3 regions of the Pseudarthrobacter sp. rb genome follow, and region 3 is predicted to be linked to each of the others. Evidence: predicted binding sites of a transcription regulator. Region 3 holds the regulator's gene; each other region holds the start of a gene.
The links. Region 3 encodes Rex, which represses fermentation and respiration genes when NADH is low (regulators of the CRP and FNR family bind a similar motif). Its sites were predicted from a motif close to CTTGTGAANNNNTTCACAAG; they were not measured.
Positions count from the first base shown of each region.

Region 1: a site for Rex is predicted at 2,729-2,748, ahead of benA (benzoate 1,2-dioxygenase large subunit). Genes of this name have one in related genera too.
Region 2: a site for Rex is predicted at 2,396-2,415, ahead of araB (ribulokinase). Genes of this name have one in related genera too.

Region 1 covers NZ_JBWJAR010000015.1:16,913-22,925, forward strand. Annotated here, with positions in the region: gene ACWRN3_RS17405 (benzoate/H(+) symporter BenE family transporter) at 258-1,541, opposite strand; gene catA (catechol 1,2-dioxygenase) at 1,632-2,513, opposite strand; gene benA (benzoate 1,2-dioxygenase large subunit) at 2,843-4,228, shown strand; gene benB (benzoate 1,2-dioxygenase small subunit) at 4,264-4,800, shown strand; gene benC (benzoate 1,2-dioxygenase electron transfer component BenC) at 4,925-6,013, shown strand, end outside.
Region 2 covers NZ_JBWJAR010000027.1:14,687-20,699, forward strand. Annotated here, with positions in the region: gene ACWRN3_RS21485 (L-ribulose-5-phosphate 4-epimerase) at 1-497, opposite strand, end outside; gene araB (ribulokinase) at 494-2,254, opposite strand; gene chvE (multiple monosaccharide ABC transporter substrate-binding protein) at 2,522-3,649, shown strand; gene mmsA (multiple monosaccharide ABC transporter ATP-binding protein) at 3,758-5,287, shown strand; gene mmsB (multiple monosaccharide ABC transporter permease) at 5,292-6,013, shown strand, end outside.
Region 3 covers NZ_JBWJAR010000006.1:178,988-185,000, reverse strand. Annotated here, with positions in the region: gene ACWRN3_RS10525 (3-deoxy-7-phosphoheptulonate synthase) at 173-1,288, shown strand; gene ACWRN3_RS10520 (helix-turn-helix domain-containing protein) at 1,445-1,657, shown strand; gene ACWRN3_RS10515 (30S ribosomal protein bS22) at 1,808-1,906, shown strand; gene ACWRN3_RS10510 (HAD family hydrolase) at 2,024-2,842, opposite strand; gene ACWRN3_RS10505 (glutaredoxin family protein) at 2,921-3,175, shown strand; gene ACWRN3_RS10500 (redox-sensing transcriptional repressor Rex) at 3,186-3,890, shown strand; gene ACWRN3_RS10495 (hypothetical protein) at 4,033-4,860, opposite strand; gene ACWRN3_RS10490 (YceI family protein) at 5,093-5,641, opposite strand; gene ACWRN3_RS10485 (histidine phosphatase family protein) at 5,856-6,013, shown strand, end outside.

The DNA of each region.
Region 1 (6,013 bases), on a different contig from region 3:
TACAGCTTGGAGAACGATGGAAAGCGCAAGCCTTCTTGCCCTCTTATTCGCCGGCGCCATCCGCGCGGGCGAAAGCGCACAGCCCCACTCGCCGCAAAATAAGCGCGAAGTCCGGGTGGAAGCGGCCCGCGTGGCTGGCGTTCAGGAGCAGGACCGCAACCTTCCTGCACCGGCTGGCTTGGGCAGTGGAACCGGACCCGAGCTGACGCAGAAAATCCCCGGCGGGCGCTGAGGCACACACAAACGCCCGGTCCGGCTCAGGGCTGGGCGTGGTCCGCGCGCTCCAGCAGGCGGGACACCCCGTAGCCAATCACCAGGCCCCAGAAGGCTGCATGGATGTTGAAGAGGTTCATGCCGGAGATTGTCACCACGAACGTCACCAGTGATCCCAGGGTGAAGCTGGTGGCGAAGGCCGTCACGAAGGCCTGCTGGAGGGCCCGCAGCATCGCGATGCCACCCAGCGCCAGGACGAACTCCTTGGGCGCGGCCAGCATCAGCCGGGTCAGGGTGGGGGCAAACGCTGCGAACACCAGGGCGAGCAGGCCGTACGCCACGGCGGCCGTGTACTGGCGCTCCCTCTTCCCGGACGACGTCAACAGGGCGTTGGTGGGACCTGTAACGCAGGCCGAAACGGCGCCGAAACCGGCATTTAGCACTGAAAAGGCGCCGGAGGCAATAGCGAAGGCATTCACCGGCGGGCGGTGGCCGGCGGCGCGGAGGACGGCGATGCCCTGGCCGTTTTGGACGAACAGCACGGTGAGGGCCAGTGGAACCACCAGCTCCAGCTGGGCAGCCCACGTGAATGCAGGGGCGGTGAAAACCGGAGTGGCCAGGAGCGGTCCGCCGGGCGACAGCCTGAACTGCCCGCTGGCGGCCACGGCAATACAGCCTGCCACCAGCGTGCCCAGGACCGGCGGCAGGAACCTGCCAAGCCTGGGAACTGCGGTGAGGACCAGGAACGCGGCCACCATCGGAGCAGCCACCGCCGGGTTGTCCTGGGTGGAGGCAACAATGTCGGTGCCGAACTTCAGGAACACCGCGGCCACCATGGCCATCACGAGCGGCATGGGCACCAGCGCCATGGCTTTGCGCACCACCCCGGTGGCGCCCAGGGCGAGGATCAGCACGCCGGAAGTGAAGAAGGCCCCGACGACTTCGGGGAAGGCCAGGTGCTGAAGGGACGGTCCCAGGAGCACCGTGCCGGGGATGGACCAGGCGAAGCCCAGGGGCTGCCGGTAAATGAGCGACATCAGCAGCGTGGCCGCCCCGCCGGAAAAGAGAATGCCAAAAACCCAGGACGACAGCTGGCCCTGGGTCAGGCCACCGGCCGTCCCCACGGCCAGGGTAACGGCGATGGGCCCGGACGCCGCGAAAATAAGCCCGATTGCCCCGTTGGAGACATATGACAGGCCCAGGTCGCGAAGAATCCGGCGCGGACCAGCGGGCCGGACCCCCGGGCGTTCCAGCAGGGGTTCCGGCGACGGCGCCGGCGGGGCTGACCCGACGGATGTGGCGGCCGGGTCGGGGCGGGGATGGCTCATCGGAACTCCTGGCTGGCGAGGAAAACCGGAGGCGCTCCGAAGCATCAGCTCCGGAGCGCCTCCGTGCGGGGGTGTCTCCCAGTTTGCGTGCTACTTCTTCTGGCCCTGCTTTGCCAGGACGTAGTCATAAACTACTTCCTCGCCCTTCCCGTCGGTACGGGGGCGGGGGTCCAGCATCAGTTCAGGCTTCACGGCCGAGGCAATGTCGTCCGCGTTGTGGGGGTCGCCGGGGAAGTACAGCTGCTGCGTGACCGGCTCGTAGCCCGGCGCGGACACCTTGATGTGGACGTGCGCGGGACGCCAGGCGTGCCAGCCCGCGGCGTTGATCAGCTGCCCGCAGGCGCCGTCCGTGGGGATCTGGTAGGGCGCCGGACGCATCGTGTTGATCTCGAACCGGCCGTCGTCGGAGGCCTTGACGGTGGCCCGGAACAGCCACTCGGGCATGCCCGGGGCGTACTGGGAGTAGAAGCCGGCGGCGTCCGCGTGCCAGATCTCCACCTGGGCACCCTGGATGGGGTTGCCGTCGGTGTCGGTGAACTGGCCGGTGAAGCGCAGCGGGGTGCCCTCTTCGTTGTCGCGCATTTCCACCGTGGCGGGCGTCTGGAGTTCCGGAGAGCCGGGAACGTAGTAGGGACCCTCGATGGTGCCGACGGTGCCGGGACGGTCCTGGGAGTTCACGTCCTCAACGGTGTGTTCAAGCCAGACGTCGAGGAACAGCGGCCATTCACCGTCCGTGCCCACCTTGATCAGCCATGCTTTCAGGGCGTTGTATTCCTCGTAGGTGACCTGGTGCTCGACGACGATGTCGTTGGCGGCCTTGATCAGTGCGCCGGCCAGCAGGCTCACCCGTTCCTTGGATACATCCACGCGGGAGAGCTTGCCTGACGCAGCGAACCGCTCGGTTGCCTTGGAGCCTGCTTCGACGGCGGTGCCTTCGTTTTCCGTGCGGCTGTCCGTTGGGGTTTGGGTCATGACGATGTCCACCTTCTTCATTGAATGGGACAGGAAGGGCTCCTGCTCCCCACGCGGCTGGCGGGGCGGGACGTTCCACCTGCCCTGCTCGGCACCGCGTGATCTCGGTCTCAAGCGTAGGCGTGGAGATAAGGACGCTACAAATATCAACTAGGCGTCTTTTGAGTCATTATCAGTACATAAACTCACCCTTGGTAGAACCTAGGTATTTGCCTGATGTGAGGCCAATCACGAGCGGCAAGAATTGCTGGACAACGTCCGCCGCCGAAGCCTCTTCCCGAGTGGACCTCCGCCCATCCGTCCAGCAATCTCCAATGAAGGAGCACGCCATGACCGAGAACCTGATCCATGCCCGCGAGGTCCTTGCCGACGCCGTGATCGACGACCGCGAGAACGGCGTCATCCGGGCCAAGCGCGAGATCTTCACCGACCAGGAGATCTTCGAACTCGAGATGAAGCACATCTTCGAAGGCAACTGGGTGTACCTCGCCCACGAGTCGCAGATCCCCAACGTGGGGGACTACTTCACCACCTACATCGGCCGCACCCCCGTGATGATCACCCGGGACAAGGACGGGAACCTGAACTGCCTGGTTAACGCCTGTTCGCACCGCGGCGCCATGCTGTGCCGCCGCAAGACGGACAACCGCACCACCTTCACCTGCCCGTTCCACGGCTGGACCTTCAAGAACTCCGGGGAGCTGCTGAAGGTCAAGGACTCCCGGAACGCCGGCTACCCCGAGACCTTCAACAAGGAAGGCTCACACGACCTCACCAAGGTGGCCCGCTTTGAGTCCTACCGCGGCTTCCTGTTCGGCTCGCTGAAGGCTGACGTGCTCCCGCTCGAGGAGCACCTCGGCGACGCCACCAAGGTCATCGACTCGATCGTCGACCAGTCACCGGAAGGCCTGGAAGTGCTGCGCGGTTCCTCCACCTACACCTACGACGGCAACTGGAAGGTCCAGGCCGAGAACGGGGCGGACGGCTACCACGTCACCGCCGTGCACTGGAACTACGCAGCCACCACGGCCCGCCGCAGCGCCGGAGACTCCGCCAACAAGACCAAGGCCATGGATGCCGGCAAATGGGGCAAGGTCAAGGGCGGGTTCTACTCCTACGACCACGGCCACCTGCTGCTGTGGCAGGAATGGACCAACCCCCAGGACCGCCCGCTCTGGGACCGCCGCGACGAGCTTGTGGCCAAGTACGGCGAGGAGAGGGCCAACTTCATGATCAACATCTCCCGCAACCTCTGCCTGTACCCGAACGTCTACATCATGGACCAGTTCTCCTCGCAGATCCGCCACTTCCGGCCGATCTCCGCGGACCAGACCGAGGTGACCATCTACTGCATCGCCCCCAAGGGGGAGTCCCAGGAGAACCGTTCCAAGCGCATCCGCCAGTACGAGGACTTCTTCAACGCCACGGGCATGGCCACCCCGGACGACCTGGAGGAATTCCGCTCCTGCAACAAGACCTACTGGGCCACCAGCGCCCCGTGGAACGACATGACCCGCGGCTCCACCCACGAGATCGCCGGCCCGGACGAGCAGGCGCAGGCCCTGGGCATGACCAGGGTGATCGCCTCCGGCGTGCGCACCGAAGATGAGGGGCTCTACCCCATCCAGCACGGGTACTGGAAGGAAGTCATGGACCGGGCCCTGGCGGAGGAAGAGGAACGTTCCGCACTGGAATCCGTTCCCGTCACCGCCTGAGAGAGCCCGCCGGAACCATAGAGAGCGCAGAACCCATGACCAACCTGACCCACACCGCCCCGGTCCTGAAGACCGCGGAGGAGATCGCAACCCTCGAAACCGTCCGGGCGTTCCTCTACCGGGAAGCCCGCCTGCTGGATGACCGCCAGTTTGATGAATGGCTGGAGTGCTACCACCCGGACTCCGAATTCTGGATGCCGGCCTGGGACGTGGACGACCAGTTGACGCAGGATCCCCAGAACGAGATTTCCCTGATCTACTACGACAACCGCGGCGGCATTGAGGACCGGGTGTTCCGGATCAAGACCGACAGGTCTTCGGCCACCTCCCTCCCGGAGCCGCGCACGGGCCACAACATCACGGACGTGGAGGTTGTGGCGAACGACGGCGGCAAGGTGGACGTGCGCTTCAACTGGTTCACCCTCTACTTCCGCTACAACACGACGGACACCTACTTCGGCACCAGCTACTACACGGTGGACCTTTCCGGCCCGCAGCCGGTGATCCTGAAGAAGAAAGTCGTCCTGAAGAACGACTACATCCACCACGTGGTGGACGTCTACATGATCTGACCTGCCCGCAGCCGGCGCCCGGGACCAACGGGCGCCGAACGGCAGGTCCCATCCCGTGCCCGCCGGGCACGCCATAACTTTTCCCCGGACGCGACGACGCGGCCGCCCCAGTCAGGAGGACCCCATGGGCCACAAAGTAGCCCTCAGCTTCGAAGATGGCGTTACCAAAGTCATCAAGGTCGGTGACTATGAGACCGTCATGGACGCGGCCTACAAGGCGCGGATCAACATTCCGTCGGACTGCCGCGACGGCGCGTGCGGCACCTGCAAGGCGTTCTGCGATTCCGGCTCCTTCGACCCGGGCGACTTCATCGACGACGCCATGACGGAGGAGGAGCTCGAAAAGGGTTACCTGCTGACGTGCCAGGCCGTCCCGGAGTCCGACCTGGCCATCCAGATCCCGGCCACGTCCGAATCGGCCAAGACGGCGGCCGCCACGTTCAGCTCCACCATCAAGGAGCTCAACCGGCACACCGACACCACGGTGTCCTTCACCCTTGAGGTGGAGAACCGGGACGCACTTGCCTTCCTCCCCGGGCAGTACGTCAACCTCAAGGTTCCCGGCACCGACGCCGAGCGCTCCTACTCCTTCAGCAGCGGCCCCGAGGTGGACGATGCGTCCTTCATGGTCCGCGTGACTCCGCAGGGCGCCATGTCCGAGTACCTGCGCGACCGCGCCGCGGTAGGCGATGCCATCGAGTTCACGGGCCCGTACGGATCCTTCTTCCTGCGCGAGCCAAAGCGGCCCCTGCTGCTCCTGGCCGGCGGCACCGGGCTGGCCCCACTGCTGTCCATCCTGGAAAAGCTCTCCGAAAACCCGCCGTCCACCCCGGTCCACCTCATCTACGGGCTCACCCGCGAGGCGGACATCGTGGGCCTTGACTGGCTCCGCGCCTACGAGGCGAAACTGCCCGGCTTCACCTGGGACTACATCGCCTCCGAGCCCGGCACTTCCGCCCCGCACACCGGCTACGTCACCCAGATCATCGAACCGAAGCACCTCAACGACGGCGACGTGGACATCTACCTCTGCGGCCCGCCGCCCATGGTCAACGCCGTCTCCAAGTGGCTGGACACCGAAGGCATCAAGCCCGCCAACTTCTACTTCGAACGTTTCGCGCCGAAGGAGACCACCGGGGGCGACGCCGAAACCGGCGCCCCCGCACCGGCCGGGAAGATCCAGGTCGAGGGCGACACCATGAGCCGCGGCGAG
Region 2 (6,013 bases), on a different contig from region 3:
CCGATCGAGTCGTCGCCGATCAGTGCGAACGGGCCCACTGGGATGGAACCGCCGAACTCGTCTCCCATCATGGTCAGCACGCACGGGATGGCCTCCCCGCGGGCTGCCCAGGCGGTGGCGTAGGTGGAGTGGGTATGCACCACCCCGCCCACTTCCGGCATGTGGCGGTAGACATAGGCGTGTGCTGCGGTGTCCGACGACGGGGACAGCGGCGGGTTGCCCCAGTCCACCGTGCCGCCGCCACCAAGGTTGGTGCCCCTGACCGGGGTGCCGTACAGGTCGGTCACGATCATCTGCTCGGGGGTCAGGTCCTGGTAGGAGACACCGGAGGGCTTGATGACCATGAGGTCGGTGCCGGGCACCCGGGCGGAGACGTTGCCCGCGGTCCACACCACCAGGCCGTACCGGGTCAGCTCGGCATGGAGGGCCCACACTTCCGCCCGGACACGGGCGATGGTTTCCAGGAGGCCGGTTCCGGCGCCGGTTACGGCGCTCATGCGGACACCTCCACAGGTGATTCGGACAGGGAGCCTGCGCCTGACAGACCCGTGCGGGCAACTCTGCGCTGGATGGCCTTGAGCCGGTGCATGACGTCGTTGCCGCCCCGGCCGAAGTAGTCGTGGAGGGTCTTGTATTCCTGGAACAGTTCTTCGTAGGCGGCCGCGTTTTCGGGAATTGGGGTGTAGACCTCCCCGGGCTCGGCGCCCATGGCCGCGGCGGCCTCACGGATGTCCGCGTATTCGCCTGCTGCGACAGCGGCGTGGATGGCCGATCCCAGGGCCGGACCCTGTTCCGAGCCGATGGTGGACAGCTGCAGGCCGGTGGCGTCTGCGTAGATCTGCATCAGGAGTTTGTTCTTGAGCAGGCCGCCGGCCACGATGAATTCCTTGACCGGAACCCCGGCGTCGCGGAAGGCGTCCACTATGGTGCGGGTTCCAAAGGCGGTGGCTTCCAGCAGCGCGCGGTAGGTGTCCTCGGGCCTTGTGGCCAGGGTCTGGCCCACCACAATGCCCGAAAGCTCGTGGTCCACCAGGACCGAACGGTTGCCGGAATGCCAGTCGAGCGCGATCAGGCCGTGCTCTCCGATGGCCTGCCGGGATGCCAGTTCGGTGAGGTACTCGTGGATCCCCAGTCCGGCGCCCTCGGCAGCCTGGTGGTATTCGGGCGGGACGCCGTACTTGGTGAACCAGCCGAAGATGTCCCCCACGCCTGACTGTCCGGCCTCGTAGCCCCACAGGCCCGGCACGATGCCACCATCCACGGCACCGCACATTCCCGGTACCTCGCGCAGCTCACTGCCGTTCATGACGTGGCAGGTGGAGGTGCCCATGATCGCCACCAGCTGGCCGGAGTCCACCGCCTTCGCGGCCGGGGCCGTGACATGGGCGTCAACGTTTCCCACGGCCACCGCGATGCCCTCCGGCAGCCCGGTCCAGGCGGCTGCCTCCGCCGTCAGGGTGCCGGCGGCGTCCCCCAGCTGGCCGATGGTGTGCTCCAGCTTGGAGCTGACAAAGTCCTTGAAGTCCGGGTTCAGGGCGGCCAGGAAATCCTCCGACGGATACCGGCCATCCTGGTAGATGCCCTTGTAACCGGCAGTGCAGGCGTTGCGGACATACCGGCCGCAGAGCTGCCAGACGATCCAGTCCGCAGCCTCCACCCAGTGGTCCATCGCGGCGTAGGCCTCCGGGTCCTCCTCCAGCAGCTGCAGCCCCTTGGCGAATTCCCATTCGGAGGAGATCAGGCCCCCGTAACGGGGAAGCCAGTCCTCCCCCCGTTCGGCGGCAAGCCGGTTGATCCGGTCGGCCTGGCCCTGCGCAGCATGGTGGCGCCAGAGCTTTACGTAGGCGTGCGGGCGGTTGGCGAAGCCGGGCAGTTCATTGAGGGGCGTGCCGTCCGCCTTAACCGGAACCATGGTGCAGGCAGTGAAATCCGTGGCAATGCCGACGACGGCGGCGGGGTCGATCCCGGCGTCCGCCACAGCGGCGGGAACGGCGGTCCGCAGGACGTCCCGGTAGTCGTTGGGCACCTGAAGTGCCCATTCCCCGGGAAGCCGGGCGCCGTCGTTGCCCGCGGTGTCCCGTGGCAGGACGTCGGTGACCACCGCGTGGGGGTACTCATGGACGGCGCTGCCCAGTTCCTTGCCGTCGCGGACACGCACCACCACGGCACGGCCTGAAAGGGTTCCGTAATCCACCCCGATGACGCAATGGTCATGGCGGGACTCGGAACCGGGAGTGAACAGCGCATCTGGCATGGGGTTGCCTCCGTCCGGGAGGCAGGGGCCTCATTACCGGGTTTGTAGGGGTCAGGGTGTAGCTACGTGCTGCAGCAAGTGTGAACGCTAACAACGAAGAAGTCAATGAAGCCGAAAAGTTTCCGAAATTCCTGCCAGCCACTCTTGTTAGCGTTCACAAACCGGTCTATATTGAACCGACACATCAACAATGTGGCCAGGACCCGGGAGCACTGGTGCTGCCTGGTCCACCAACACTTCGCGGCAGTGCTGCCGCGGAAGGAGAAAATGGTGAGAATCAAAAAACTGATGGGCGCGGTGGCCCTTGTCCTCGCCCTGACGGTGGGCGCCACAGGTTGCGGCTCCCGCGGCGGGGCCAGCGAATCCAGCGGTGCCGCCAAGCCCAGCGATTCACTGGTAGGCATTTCGATGCCCACGCAGACGTCCGAACGGTGGATCGCCGACGGCGCCAACGTGGAGAAGTCCCTGAAGGACCTCGGCTACAAGACGGACCTCCAGTTCGCCAATGACGACATCCCCACCCAGGTGTCGCAGATCGAAAACATGCTGACCAAGGGCGCCAAGGCCCTGATCATCGCCGCCATTGACGGCACCACCCTGACTGACGTCCTGGCCAAGGCCAAGGAGCAGAACGTCAAGGTCATCGCGTACGACCGCCTCATCAACGGCACGCCCAACGTCGACTACTACACCACGTTCGACAACTACACGGTGGGTGTCCAGCAGGCCACCTCGCTGCTGACCGGGCTGGGCCTCGTCGACGCCAGCGGCAAGAAAGTGGACGGCAAGGGCCCCTTCAACATCGAGCTTTTCGCCGGCAGCCCCGACGACAACAACGCCAACTTCTTCTGGACCGGCGCCATGGACACGCTCAAGCCGTACCTGGATGCCGGCACCCTGAAGGTCCCCAGCGGCCAGACCAAGTTTGAGCAGGCAGCCATCCTTCGCTGGCAGGCCCCCGTGGCCCAGAAGCGCATGGAGGACATCATCACCTCCGCCTACAGCTCCGGCACCAAGCTGAACGGTGTGCTGTCCCCGTATGACGGCCTCTCCATCGGCATCATCTCGGCCCTCACCAGCACCGGCGGCTACGCCAAGGGAACCCTGCCCGTGGTAACCGGCCAGGACGCCGAGAAGGGTTCCGTCAAGTCCATCATCGCCGGCGAGCAGTACTCCACCATCTTCAAGGACACCCGCCAGCTCGGCGCACAGGCCGTCAAGATGGTTGATGCTGTCCTCAAGGGCCAGGGACCGGAAACCAATGACACCAAGACCTACAACAACAAGGTCAAGGTTGTCCCGGCCTTCCTGCTGAAGTCCGTGATCATCACCAAGGACAACTACAAGAAGGAACTGATCGACTCGGGTTACTACACCGACGCCGACGTCAAGTAGTCAGCGTCCGGGGGCCGTGGCCGGGCCGCGAGTCCGGCCACAGCCCCCTCCCGCCGCCGCCTGCAGCAGCAGGAAGGCCCAGCTTCGACCAGTCAGTGGGAATTGACGATGAACACACCCATTCTTCAAATGCGAGGAATCACCAAGACGTTCCCGGGCGTAAAAGCCCTCCAGGACGTCACCCTGGATGTGAACCGTGGAGAGGTCCACGCCATCTGCGGTGAAAACGGAGCCGGCAAATCAACGCTCATGAAAGTGTTGTCCGGCGTCTATCCGCACAACAGCTTCGACGGGGAGATCCTCTTCGAGAACGAACCCTGCAACTTTTCCAGCATCTCTGACAGCGAGAAGCGCGGGATCGTCATCATCCACCAGGAACTGGCCCTGAGCCCGTACCTGTCCATCGCCGAGAACATCTACCTGGGCAACGAACAGGCCACCAACGGGTGGGTGGACTGGCGCAAGACCAACCTGGAGGCAGCCCGGCTGCTGGCCCGCGTCGGCCTCGACGAAAACCCGGTCACCCCCGTGCAGCACATCAGCGTGGGCAAGCAGCAACTGGTGGAAATCGCCAAGGCGTTGTCCAAGGAAGTGAAGCTGCTGATCCTGGACGAGCCCACGGCCGCCCTCAATGATGAGGATTCCGGCCACCTGCTGGACCTGATCCTCCACCTGAAGGGCCAGGGCGTCACCAGCATCATCATCAGCCACAAACTCAATGAGATCCGCAAGGTGGCGGACGCCGTCACCATCATCCGGGACGGCAAGACCATCGAGACCCTGCGGCTCGACGAAGGCCAGATCACCCAGGAGCGGATCATCCGCGGCATGGTGGGCCGGGACTTGGAGAGCCTGTATCCGGACCGCGAGCCGCGGATCGGCGAGGAAGTCCTGCGGATCGAGGACTGGTCCGTGCGCCACCCCCAGGACCACAGCCGCATGGTGGTCAACAACGCCAACCTGCACGTCAGGAAGGGTGAGGTGGTGGGGCTTGCCGGCCTCATGGGCGCCGGGCGCACCGAACTTGCCATGAGCGTCTTCGGCCGCACCTACGGCACCGCCACCTCCGGCAAGGTCTACAAGTACGGCGAGGAAATCAACACCGCAACGGTGTCCGACGCCATCAGGCACGGCATCGCCTACGCCACTGAGGACCGGAAGCACTACGGGCTGAACCTCATCGAGGACATCAAGCGGAACATTTCCCTGGCAGCACTGCGCAAGCTTGCCAAGCGCGGCTTCGTGGACAAGAACCAGGAGACCGTGGTGGCCAACGGCTACCGCAGGAGCATGAACATCAAAGCCCCGTCGGTGGCCGCCATCACCGGGAAGCTGTCCGGTGGAAACCAGCAGAAGGTGGTGCTGAGCAAATGGATGTTCTCCGACCCGGACGTGCTCATCCTCGATGAACCCACCCGCGGAATCGATGTCGGGGCCAAATACGAGATCTACACGATCATCGCCAAACTCGCGGCCGAAGGAAAAGCCGTCATCGTGATTTCCTCGGAACTTCCCGAACTCCTGGGCATCTGCGACCGCATCTACACCCTCGCTGCCGGGCACATCACCGGTGAGGTGCCCATCGCCGAGGCCACCCAGGAGACCCTGATGCACTACATGACCAAAGAGAAGGAATAGCGAAATGTCCGCCCTACGAGAATCGCTCGGATTCCTCACCAGCCGCCTCCGCCAGGTTGGCATCTTCGTTGCCCTGATCCTGATCGTCCTGCTGTTCCAGGGCCTGACGGGCGGGATCCTGCTGGAACCGCAGAACGTCACCAACCTGGTGGTCCAGAACAGCTACATCCTCATCCTGGCCATCGGCATGGTGATGGTGATCATCGCCGGTCACATCGACCTTTCCGTCGGGTCGGTGGCCGGGTTCATCGGCGCCGTGGCCGGCGTCATGATCGTGCACTGGGGCTGGCCGTGGTGGGCCGCCATCCCTGCCTGCCTGCTGGTCGGCGCCCTGGTGGGTGCCTGGCAGGGCTACTGGATTGCCTATGTGGGGATCCCGGCCTTCATCGTCACCCTGGCCGGCATGCTGATCTTCCGCGGGCTGACGCTCATCACCCTGAAGAACCAGCAGATCACCCCCTTCCCCGCCGAACTCCGTGCCCTCGGCGGCGGCTTCCTCCCCGATCTCACCGGTGGTACCTCGGTACTGGAATGGCTTACCGTCATCCTGGGCGTCGGCGCAACGGCGGCCCTGCTGATCCAGGCTTTCAAGGAGCGCAGGATCCGCCGGAAGTTCGACCTCGAAAGCGAGCCCCTGGTCTGGTTTGTCATCAAGACCACCTTCACGTCGCTGCTCATGCTCGTCATCACCTTCCTGCTGGCGTCCTACCGCGGCACGCCGATCGT
Region 3 (6,013 bases):
CTAACCGTTGGTATGCGTATTTTTCGTTGGCTCTGGAGGGGCCCGCGTCTAACTGACACGCATCCAACTTCCTTCAGAGCCAACAGGGCAGAGATCATTCTCTGCCCTTCGCCGTTTCTCCGGCGGGTTCTGAAATCCGGGCCCGCTTCCCATCTGGAACAGGACCCCGAACATGAGCACCGCAACAGCAGCCGCCCCCGCCACCAAGTCAACATCCAACCTGCGCGTCAGCGAATTCACTGCGCTGCCGGCACCTTCGGCGCTTCTCACCAAACTGCCGCTGGGCGACCGGGAGGCCGCCGTCGTCGAACGCGGACGCGACGAGGTGCGCGCCATCATGGACGGCGTGGACGACCGCCTGCTGGTCATCGTGGGACCCTGCTCCATCCACGACCCCAAGGCAGGGCTGGAGTACGCCCGCCGGCTGGTCAGCCAGGCCGAGAAGCACAAGGAAGACCTGCTGATCGTCATGCGGACCTACTTCGAGAAGCCGCGCACCACGGTGGGCTGGAAGGGCCTGATCAACGATCCCCGGCTGGACGGCAGCCACGACATGGTCACCGGCCTGCGCACCGCAAGGCAGTTCCTGCAGCAGGTCACCGCGCTGGGCCTGCCCACCGCCACTGAATTCCTGGAGCCGATCAGCCCCCAGTACATGGCGGACCTGATCTCCTGGGGAGCCATCGGTGCCCGCACCACCGAGAGCCAGATCCACCGCCAGCTGGCTTCCGGGCTCTCCATGCCCATTGGCTTCAAGAACGGGACCGACGGCGGCCTGCAGGTTGCCATCGATGCCTGCGGTGCCGCCGCGGCAGCCCAGGCCTTCCTGGGGATCGACGGCGAAGGCCGGGCCGCGCTGGTGGCAACGGCCGGAAACCCCGACACCCACGTGATCCTCCGCGGCGGCCGGAAGGGCCCCAACTACTCAGCGGCCGACGTCGAACGCGCCTCCACCGAACTGGCGGGCAAGGGGCTCAACCCCCGCCTGATCGTTGACGCGAGCCACGCCAACAGTGGCAAGAGCCATCACCGGCAGGCTGAGGTGGCGCTGGAAATCGGTGCCCAGCTTGAGGAAGGCGGCGCGGCGGCCCGGGCCGTGGCCGGTGTGATGCTGGAAAGCTTCCTGGTGGGCGGCGCCCAGAACCTTGACGTTGATCAGTACGCCGCGGGACGGGCGGAACTGGTCTACGGCCAGAGCGTCACCGACGCGTGCATGGACTGGGATGTCTCCGCTTCTGTCCTGGAGCAACTGGCGGCATCGGCGCGGAAGCGGCGGCAGCAGAATTAGGGGGTGAAATAGGGGAGGCCACTACTTTCACATCTGCCACATGAACATCTACAGTATCTATTTAAGGTGGTTGGTGGATGGCTCAGCATCGGAACACCGCATTGGCACGTACCTGGGGTCACTGTTGTCCATCCGTCAGCAAAGGAAAATAGGGAAATGTCGGCAGAACAGAACTTCTCCAACGCGAAGTTCCTGACCGTGGCTGAAGTAGCTGAGGTCATGCGCGTCTCCAAAATGACTGTTTACCGCCTGGTTCACTCCGGCGAAATGCCCGCGGTGCGCTTCGGCCGCTCCTACCGGGTCCCCGAAAACGCCGTCGAACAGTACCTCAAGGGTGCTGTTGTGGACGGCCACACCGAGACCGCCTGAGGGGCCTGTCCTGAGCCGCTCCCGATAAGCGGTACCCTGTTAAGGAACGTTTTACGTCATTGTAAGAATCTGTCAGTTGTTCAGTTCGTAGCTTTGTCCGCGGACATTCCCCATCAGGCAGGTACTGCATCTAGTTTGTAAGGAACTTTCGTGGGTTCAGTTATCAAGAAGCGTCGCAAGCGTATGGCCAAGAAGAAGCACCGCAAGTTGCTTCGCAAGACCCGTCACCAGCGCCGCAACAAGAAGTAGAGATACTTCGAACAGCGTGGAAATGCCCGCCGCCTTCCAAAGGCGGCGGGCATTTTTTTGTCTCAGGGTAGTGGCTGGAGGCTTTTGCCTGCACGCTCTTGCCTGCGGTGGGGTGGGTTATGCCCGTGGGCCGCGGATGCGGGCGAAGCCCTTCCAGAGGCCGTAGACAGCGCCGCCGAAGGTTGCCGCCTTCAGGCCCAGGGTGGCGGCGCGGCGGCCCGCGCGGAAATCATAAACGGGCCAGTTCCGGTCACGGGCGTGGCGGCGGAGCTTGGCGTCCGGGTTGATGGTCACGGGGTGTCCCACCAGTGACAGCAGCGGCACGTCGTTGTAGGAGTCGCTGTACGCCCAGCAGCGCTTGAGGTCCAGGCCCTCCTGGTCCGCGATGCCCTGGACCGCTACGGCTTTGGCCGAGCCGTGCAGGATGTCCCCCACCAGGCGGCCGGTGTACATCCCGTCCGACACCTCACCCACTGTCCCGAGCGCTCCGGTCAGCCCCAGGCGGGTAGAGATGACTGTTGCCACTTCAATAGGGGTTGCCGTCACCAGCCAGACGCGCCGGCCCACCCGGAGGTGCTGTTCCGCCAAGGCCTTGGCACCCGGCCAGATCCGGGACGCGATCATCTCGTCGTAGACCTCTTCGCCGAGGGCCTTGATGTCGTCAACCGTGATGCCGGCGGCGAGCGTCAGGGCCGAATCACGTACCGCATGGACGTCGTCGATATTCTCACCGCGCGCCACGAACTTGAACTGCTTCCACGCGAATCCGGCCGCCTGGGCAAGGGTGAACGCGCCGCGCTGGTGCATCTTCCGCGCCACGTGGAAGAGGCTGGCCCCGCGCATCAGGGTATTGTCCACATCGAAAAACGCCGCTTCACCGGGCTGCGGCGCAGCAACCGGCCGCGTGACGACGGCGACGTATTTCTCCTGGGGCATGGACTTGAGTCTAGTCAATCCACTCGCTGGGCGCCGTCGGCGTCACCCGCACGGCGCGAACGGCGATACCGTTAAGCCATGGCTACCCCCCGCGTCGTCCTGGTCACCAAAGCTGACTGCCACCTTTGCGAGGAGGCGCGCGACGCCGTCGGCCGGGTCACTGCCTCGTTGGGCCTCACCTGGAGCGAAGAGCTGGTGGACAACCAGCCCGAACTGCGGGAGCGTTACGCCGAAGAGATCCCCGTGGTCCTGGTTGACGGGGTGCAGCGCGACTTCTGGAAGATCGACGAAGCCCGGCTGGAACGCGTCCTGCAGCGCGCCATGGCCAATTAGGGGGATGCGAGTGACGTCCTTGGATTCAACGTCCCAGCCTGTCCCGGGCATCCCTGATGCCGCGGGTGCACCGGCAAAGCAGATTCCCCCTGCTGCCGTGGCGCGGTTGACCCTGTACCTCCGGGCCCTGAACACCCTGCTGGCCGAGGGTGTTGAGCGCGTCTCCTCCGACTCTTTGGCGGAAGCCTCCGGCGTCAGTTCCTCAACGCTGCGCAAGGACCTGTCCCACGTGGGGTCCTACGGCACCAGGGGAGTGGGGTACGAGGTCCAGTACCTCAGCCGCCACATTGCCGCGGCACTGGGGCTGACGCATGACTGGAAAGTTGCGATCGTCGGAGCCGGAAACCTGGGCAAGGCGCTGGCGCGCTACGGCGGCTTCGAATCGCGAGGCTTCGATGTGGTGGCCATCTTCGACGCGGACCAGATGGTGGTGGGCAACGAGGTGGGATGGCTGCGGGTCAGCGACGTGGCGGACCTTGAGACCGTCCTTCACCGCACCGGGGCCAACATGGTGGTACTGGCGCTTCCTGCGGCGGTGGCGCAGGGCATCTGCGACCGGGTCGTGGCGGCGGGCGTGCACAGCGTGCTCAGCTTCGCACCGGTGATGCTCCAGGTTCCGGAAGGGGTCAACCTCCGCAAGGTGGACATGGCCACGGAGCTGCAAATCCTCGCTTACCACGCCCAGCGGGCGCAGGCGCCGGGGCAGACAGCCTAGGGGCACGGTTTAAACGCGGCGGGCCCGGGGGGGGGGCCACCCCGGGCGCCCCCGGGGGGGGGGGGGGGGGGGCGGCGGCCGGGCCGCGGCGGCGGGCGCCCCCCCCCCCCCCCCCCCCCCCGCTGCGTTCTGTGGTTGGTGGTCAGCGCCCGTAAGGGTTGCCGAAGCCGCCCGAATACGGGTTGGCGAAGGGCTGCTGCTTCCGGAAGTAGGGGGCAGCGGCAGGGAGGTAGAGCAGGACGATGGCGGCGATTCCCAGGACAGTCCCGATCGTTGCGAGGGAGGGGATTCCGAACAGGCCAAGGACGGACAGCGCTGCGAACACGGTTCCGAGGATGCGTGCCCAGTTCTTGCCCTTGCGGATGAAGAAGGCCACCAGCAGGTAGAGGGCGGCACCGATGATGCCGAAGACCACCAGGGAGCCGGCGATGAAGGGCTTGATGTCGTCGTAGGTGATGCCCGCCCCGCTGGCCCGGACCTGCTGTTCAAACTCCTGCCGGAACTGCGGGGCATCCAGCTGGGTGAGGTTGATGAGGATGGAGACGACATAGATCGCGGTGGCCGCGATCAGCAGCCAGAACGCGATGTTCACCAGCTGGGGGATGCCGTTGCTGCCGGCCGGCTGCGGCTGCTCAGAGGGATACTGGCCGTAAGGGGACTGGCCATACGGCGACTGGCCGTACTGGGGTGCATTCTGGCCGTAGCCCGGGGACTGCGGAGCATTCTGCCCGTACGGGGAACCGTACTGCGGCGCGTTCTGCCCGTACTGCGGCGCTGCCGGCGGCTGGGAACCGTACTGGGGCTGGTTCTGCCCGTACTGGGGAGCGTTCTGGCCATACTGCGGCGCGTTCTGGCCGTAGCGGGGCTGCTGCGGTCCGGGCTGCTGGCTGCCGGACTGGCCGTTCCCTGGCTGGCCATTGCCGGAGTGGGGGTCTTGGGGCGCGGGAGGCGGGACGGGAGGAGTACTCATGGCGTTCCTTCTGCAGGTCGGGATCCAGGTAGGCTGCCGGGAATCGGTCCTCAGCCTTCCCCCCAGCGTGGCTTAAGTCCACCGTACCCCCGGCGGGTGGAGTTGTGGGTGATTCATGTGGGATCCACGCCCGCGGCCGGCAGGTGAACCCGTGGGCAAGGGCCGTTGTTAAACACGGCACCCCGGTGCCGGGCCGGGATGGCCTGGTACCGGGGTGCCGTGAACGCGAAACTTATGCTGCGGGGGCGATGAAGGCCAGTTCCAGGTTGATGGCAACCTTGTCGCTGACCAGCACGCCGCCGGCCTCGAGGACGGCGTTCCAGGTCAGGCCGAAGTCCTTGCGGCTGATGGTGGTCTCGGCGGTGAGGCCGGCGCGGGTGTTGCCGAACGGATCGACGGCCACACCGTGGAGCTCGGTCTCGAGGGCCACGGGACGGGTGACGCCCTTGATGGTGAGGTCGCCCTGGAGCTCGTAGGCGTCGCCCTTGGGGACGATCGCGTTGGAAACGAAGGAGATTTCCGGGAACTTCTCGACGTCGAAGAAGTCTTCGCCGCGGACGTGGCCGTCGCGGTTGACGTCGCCGGAGTCGAAGCTGGCGGTCTTGATGGTGGCGTTGACCTTGGAGTCGGCCACGTTTTCGGCGAGGTCCAGGGTGGCCTCGGCTTCCCTGAACTGGCCGCGGACCTTGCTGATGCCCGCGTGGCGGACGGTGAAGCCGATCTCGCTGTGGGAGTTGTCCAGGGTCCAGGTGCCGGTGGTGACGTCTGCGGGAAGTGCCATGATGTTGCTCCTTGGGGTGAATGCTGCTGTGGTCGTGAGGTTGAAACTTCATCGGTTGAAATCTCAACTAACTTGCTGCATCCAGTATAAACATGCGTTTGCATCTTTTGTTCCCGGTTGCGGAACATTTCTTCAGAAACTTGAGTTCTACTCTTTGTAGAAAGCACGGCCGGAAGATTTCGGATCGCACGCCATCTTTGAGAAACTGGTAAACATGCCCCAAGCCACTGTCCATCTGCTCCGCCACGGCGAGGTCCACAATCCCGACGGCGTTCTCTACGGACGGCTCCCGGAATTCCACCTCTCCGAACTGGGGCAGGAGATGGCCCGGATGCTTGCCGAACACTTCCGCGAGCGCGCCGAGCGCGGCGC